Linked DNA regions of Brasilonema sennae CENA114. The protein of the gene in region 1 interacts with the protein of each later gene in a pairwise test. Links are inferred from orthologs where the notes say so. Each region holds a gene or a part of one and is shown in the gene's direction. Other genes may lie near its edges. The genes, in order: def and DP114_RS32160.

Evidence for each region.
Region 2: the proteins of def (region 1) and DP114_RS32160 interact in binary tests that used the Escherichia coli proteins (3 or more experiments, as listed by UniProt). The link is inferred for Brasilonema sennae CENA114 from one-to-one orthologs.

The regions. Positions count from the first base shown.
Region 1 is NZ_CP030118.1:3,098,922-3,102,076, reverse strand. Bases 98-2,922 are described here. They hold def (peptide deformylase), read left to right. Parts: upstream 98-1,134; coding sequence 1,135-1,710; downstream 1,711-2,922. Other genes in these bases: DP114_RS13180 (carboxymuconolactone decarboxylase family protein), read right to left, coding at 2,074-2,466; DP114_RS13185 (hypothetical protein), read left to right, coding at 1,719-1,916; DP114_RS13195 (hypothetical protein), read right to left, coding at 503-799; DP114_RS13200 (DinB/UmuC family translesion DNA polymerase), read left to right, coding at 326-502; DP114_RS13205 (DUF3598 family protein), read right to left, coding at 98-258. Also shown: more of DP114_RS13205, read right to left, coding at 1-97; DP114_RS13175 (caspase family protein), read left to right, coding at 3,116-3,155. UniProt on the Escherichia coli protein: Removes the formyl group from the N-terminal Met of newly synthesized proteins. Requires at least a dipeptide for an efficient rate of reaction. N-terminal L-methionine is a prerequisite for activity but the enzyme has broad specificity at other positions.
Region 2 is NZ_CP030118.1:7,724,392-7,727,485, reverse strand. The notes cover bases 331-3,094. They hold DP114_RS32160 (aspartate-semialdehyde dehydrogenase), read left to right. Parts: upstream 331-1,074; coding sequence 1,075-2,115; downstream 2,116-3,094. Other genes in these bases: dapA (4-hydroxy-tetrahydrodipicolinate synthase), read left to right, coding at 2,366-3,094; tig (trigger factor), read right to left, coding at 331-352. Outside these bases: more of tig, read right to left, coding at 1-330.

The DNA.
Region 1 (3,155 bases):
ACCAAGCTGTGTTGAACCTTGAGAAAACGCCCCATTTTCAAAAAACAGCACACTACGTCCTAAGGACGAGTATTCAAAAGCTTTTTCATTTTCCTGAGCGAGGCGAATTGTTTGGCGGATTGTTTGGTTGTTGTTTAACCCTTCCAAGGAAACTACGCTGGGAGTATCTTCTAGAATTTCACCTTGAGGCGAGATACGGGTAAATGAACCTTGCCATTCACCGAGGTTTTTCAGCAAAGATTCCCATTGCGATCGCATAATTATAAATTTTTAGTTATGAATCAGACATTATACCTTATAAAAAGTACATTTTCTTATTAGATAATTGAGTGCGATACGCTTAGCGTCAAGCTTCTGGCTTATCGCTTATGTCGCAAGGGAACTATTTGAAGCAATTGAACTAAGCGATCGCAGTATTCGGCTACTGGGCATTTCACTATCAAATCTTGATAATGTCCAAACATCCCAAGCTATTCAACTGGCATTATTTGAACTATCCTAATCATTCTACTTTTTCATCTTGAGACTCATCAGAAATAGGTTCTAATTCGGTTTCCGGCTCAGTTTTGATATTAGCTTTCGGCTTAACGGGTTTGGGGCCACGCGCCAAAGCCGGATTAACCGGTTGCCTTGATTCATCCCCAAAGGATGCTTTTTTGCCCCTACCCTCAGAGCGGTCATCACTCCGTTTTGAGTTTTTGCGACTGGGTAGGGGAGTGGGCATAGAATCCAAATTTTCTGACTTGGTGTCAGTGCTTTCAGAAGACTGACGCTCAGATTTCTTGATTGGGCGTTCCACTTTTGTTAACTTTTTTTGATTGACTTATCTTATATAATATATCGCTGTCAGGTAACAAATAATTTGTTACTTAAGATAAGTAAAAGTCACTCAATGGATTAAACTCATACACCCTGATGTATGTCTTTACATAGGAGTAAATAGTTTTTGTACCGGTGGGAGACAGCCCGAGCGTGCAATCGCCCAGCTTATACCAAAATAAACTTGAGAGCAGATATGGGCATTACATCCGTTAATGGTGGGTTTTACCCAATTCAGGAAAGGGACTGGAATTGTTAAGATCAAAAAACTGACAATATATTAAAACCTAGTTAGCACAACTGAGTTACAAGACCATGCCTATAGAAATCGCTGTTGAAAAGAAAAAGTTACAAAATCCGCCATTAGAACTTCATTATTTAGGCGATCGCGTTCTACGTCAAGCAACTAAGCGCGTATCTAAAGTTGATGAGGAAATTCGTCAAGTAGTACGCGAAATGCTACAAACTATGTACAGCAAGGATGGCATTGGTTTAGCTGCGCCTCAAGTAGGAGTTAACAAACAACTCATTGTCATCGACTGCGAACCAGATAACCCAGCTAACCCACCACTGGTTTTAATCAATCCCACGATCACAAAGGTTAGCCGTGAAATTTGTATGGCGCAAGAGGGATGTTTGAGTATTCCAGGGGTTTACATGGATGTAAAGCGTCCGCAAGTTGTAGAAATTTCTTATAAAGATGAACACGGGCGTCCCCGGACATTAAAAGCTGGAGATTTACTTGGACGATGCATCCAGCATGAAATGGATCACCTCAACGGCGTGGTATTTGTAGATCGTGTAGAAAACTCTTTAGCTTTGACGCAAGAGCTATCTAAGCATGGATTTTCACATCAGGCTGTAAAACCAATAGATAGGGTGGTCCGCTAATGAATATAATGACTCCAAAAAGCGGTTTATTTCTCGCTGGTTCTTGTATTACGGCTATAGCCGCAGTCGGTTCAATGTTTGAACTCGGTTCTGGACAACCAGACTTGGGTACTGAGATAACTGCAATTATCCTGGCAATAAGTATTCCACTGACAGGATTATTTTTTGTTGCTGCAGTTAGGGATGCTAGAGCTAATATTAAGTAAGCATCAGGTGTAAAGCAAGGAAAAGGAAAAAGAAAAAAGGAAATATAAATCTTTTGACTTTTAGCCTTTTCCCTTTTACTTAAAGCTGATTATTTCATTGTGATTTGAGAGAAAAATTCCTAACAATTGAAAGAATTATTGCTGTGAGGATAAGCCTCTACGTCTTGAATTGCTCATCCAGTGGAATTTGGTAGCCATTGGCAAGGCGATTGGTTGTATTTGCTGTAGCAATAATCCCCATAAGTTCGGCGAACATAACATCGCTCATGCCTTTTGCATATGCCCCTGCTGTATGCGAGGCGATGCAGTACTCACAACCATTTGTCACACTCACCGCAATATAAATCAGTTCGCGCATCAACGGATCGAGTTCGCCGGGACTAGTCATCACTTCTTTGAGTGTCTCCCACGTTCGCCGTAGAGTGGGGGGATGATTGGCGATCGCTTTCCAAAAATTGTTAATGTAATCAGTCTTACGAGTGGCGCGGATGTCGTCATATACGACACGCACTTCGTCACTGGCTTGTTCGTATTCAATGAGTTTGGTCATCTGAATGGAGAAGTATAAAGGACAAAGACTTTCAGATCATAGTGGTATTAGCGAGTTGAAAATCCCTTATCTTCTGTTAGTCTGCGTAGCCTCCGTAGGTATCTAGCGTTGGAAACCTTCCCGCAGCGCTGGACTCACCAAATCAAACCAGGTTCCTATATCAAACATTTCGTGAAATAGTATAACAGTCCGTTTTTTCCTTTTGTTATAACAATTAATAATAACTTTTCTGTTTTCGTTGTTTTCGTCATTAAGTTTTGTAAATATTGGCGTAATTGATCAAAATCACAGTGACTAAATATATAGGTAAAAGTATTTGATTTTCGGAGGAAAAGCGTATTTAATATTGAAGGCTAACCAAAAAGTAAGACCCTTAAAGATTATTCGTTAATAACTGTATAAAAATATAACAAGTACTTAAACTCAGTCATCTGGGCTGGGCAAAGGTTGTGGATGTTATGACGCTCAAGTGCCTTAGTTAGCAAAGGAGTGGAAAATCAATTTTCCTTTGAGTGCTTTAACGCAATCAATTTGCTAGATTAGACGAAAGTAAAACAATTTGCTGAAGTGAAAAACTCAAGTTCATAAGGATTTACTCAACAGACTTATAGAAAATTATCGTAGTTCTTTTTAGGATTAAGTAGTAATTATGTGCCCCCTCGGTATTAGTTCTAGTGGTTCTAGTGACT
Region 2 (3,094 bases), 4.6 Mb from region 1 along the record:
CATCTACAAATGCAGAAATTATCAGCGCTTTTCCTGGTTCATAATTACTAATCAATTCCTCAAAAGAAGAGCGTAGCTGTGGTTGACCGAGCACCTGGATTTTTTCTTGTGAGAGTGCTTGCTCAATGCCATATTGAATGACTTCTTCTAGCGCAGCTGCCTTGATTCTAGTTGTGCCAAGGCGCTGCAGAAGTATCTGCCGAGGTACCTTGCCTTTGCGAAACCCAGGAATATTTGCAGTACTTGCTAAGTTCTTAACAACTTTTTCGTAAGTTTCCTTGGTCTTTTCTGGCGTAATCTCTATTTCCAGACCAATTTGACTGGCGGGAAGTTTTTCCTGGGTGACTTTCATGCTTCGTCTCTATTATTTGTATTTCTTTTTACTTGTTGTCTACTGACGCCAAAATTTGCGTCTTTAAGTTAAAGTTTCTTGACTTGGATTCAAGGTGGCTACATGGCTTGATTATATCCAAGTGCACCAGGGTCTGCTTATAACACTTATTTAGTTTACTTTTGTTGTCAAAAAACTTGACATTTGAGCGCAAACTAGTTTCCTGTTCTCAACTCCAAATTGTTTTTTCCCAAAGGGCTAACACCGTGATATCCTGGTTCTCAACTAGCACTGTTGCACGCTAAGGTTGTCGCATTGGGGCTGGCTGCTATGTCGAACTGAGCGCTGATGATTGCCTAGCTCCTGTGTTGTGAGAATAGGTTATTATTGCAATGCTCTTCTTAGTCCATTGAATCATAGTACACCAATCATCTTGACAACGCATCTATTGAAGGATAAAACCAGTTTTGAGTTATGCAAAAGTTTAGCTCATCCAGATGTTGAAAGATGATCTACTCTATAATAGAAGTCTTAATTTTCAAAAAAAAGTTTCGTCATCAAGTATTGTAAATTGCCATACGAATCAGCATGAGTAACAAAAGAAATGTATTAGATTAAGAATTACAACCATTTTTTCAATAAAGAAAACTATTAAAAAGTTTATTTAATGTCTGCTATTGCCATTTAAGCTTTGAATTTCTAGAAGAAATTGCACAGAACATCTCGTAAAGGAGGAAGTCAATTTGTCTAAATCCTACAGGGTAGCTATTTTGGGAGCAACTGGTGCGGTTGGTCAAGAGTTGCTGGAATTATTGGAGAACCGTAATTTCCCTGTTTCTGATTTAAGGTTATTGGCATCAGAACGCAGTGCAGGGCGAACACTGCCTTTTCAAGGGGAAAATTTGCCAGTAGAAGCAGTGAGTGAAAAAGCCTTTGAGAATGCGGATCTGGTGCTTGCGAGTGCAGGTGGTTCCATCTCAAAAACTTGGGCACCAAAAGCGGTCGCGGCGGGTGCTGTGGTGATTGATAACTCCAGTGCGTTTCGCATGAATCCGGAAGTTCCTTTGGTGGTTCCAGAAGTCAATCCAGAAGCAGCAGCGAACCACAAAGGTATCATTGCTAATCCCAACTGTACAACGATTTTGATGACTGTGGCAGTGTGGCCCCTACATAAAGTATCACCAGTACAGCGCCTTGTGGCTGCAACTTACCAATCAGCCAGTGGTGCTGGTGCTAAGGCAATGGAAGAAGTGAAAATTCAAGCAAGTGCTATTTTAGAAGGTAAGCAACCTGTAGCTGAAGTATTTCCCTATCCATTAGCATTTAATGTCTTCCCGCACAACACCCCTTTGAACGAGTTTGGGTATTGTGAGGAAGAAATGAAAATGGTTAACGAGACTCGCAAAATCTTTGGGAGTCAGGATATCAGAATCACTGCAACTTGTGTACGGGTTCCCGTACTACGTAGCCATTCGGAAGCGATTAACCTAGAATTTGAGGTACCATTTAGCCCAGAGAAAGCGAGAGAAGTTCTCAGTCAGGCACCGGGTGTGAAATTGGTAGAAGATTGGAAGGCAAACCATTTCCCAATGCCGATTGAAGCCACAGGTCGAGATGAAGTTTTGGTAGGGAGAATTCGTCAGGATATTTCTAACTCGTGTGGCTTGGAACTGTGGCTGTGCGGGGATCAAGTCCGCAAAGGCGCAGCCTTGAATGCAATACAAATTGCTGAGTTATTAGTAGCAAAAAATCTACTCAAAGGGGCGGTAGCGGTTAGTCATTAAGTGAGACAATCTGCTACTTTGAGGGTATCGAGCTGGGTATGGCTCTGCTGTTGGGTCTTAGTCATAACTGATTTGGTTATGAATGCCAAAAAAAGGACAAAGACAAACGAGAGAATGTGTAAATTACGCTTGAAAGTCAGAGTCAAATAGGTTATCACAATATAACACCACCAAGATCCACAAAAAGCGAAGAACAAACAACAACAAAGAAGAAACAAAGAAAAGAAGAATATTTAGGAGTGAAAAGAGGGTGGTAGATTTTGGCAGAGTTCTAACCGCTATGATTACGCCGTTTAAGGAAGACGGCAGTGTGAATTATGATGTAGCTGCAGCACTAGCAGCACATCTAGCGGACCATGGTACAGATACAATGGTGGTATGTGGAACTACGGGAGAATCTCCTACCCTGAGTTGGGAGGAAGAATACCAGTTGTTTTCTGTGGTATTGCAGGCCGTGGCGGGAAAAGCTTTTGTGATCGCAGGGTGTGGCTCTAATTCAACAAAAGAAGCAATTGCCGCTACCCAAAAGGCAGTTAAAATAGGAGTACATGGCGTACTACAGGTTGTTCCTTACTACAACAAACCCCCCCAAGCAGGGCTTTATCAGCACTTTGCTGCGATCGCTCAGGCGACGCCTGACTTACCGTTGCTGTTGTACAATGTCCCTGGTCGTACAGGTCAAAATCTCCAACCGGAAACTGTTGCTCGGTTAGCTGAAATTGACAATATTATTGGAATTAAGGAATCGACAGGCAATATAGATCAAGCAAGTGAAATTCGTCGCTTGACGCCAAAAGAATTCCAGATTTATTCTGGTGATGATTACATGACTTTGTCTCTGTTGGCAATAGGGGCAAAAGGTGTCGTCAGTGTGGCTTCTCATCTGGTAGGAAACGAACTACAAAAGATGATTCAAGCCTTTGATTCAGGTAAAATTCAAGTAGCTAGGGAAATACATCTCCAACTCTTTCCTCTGTTT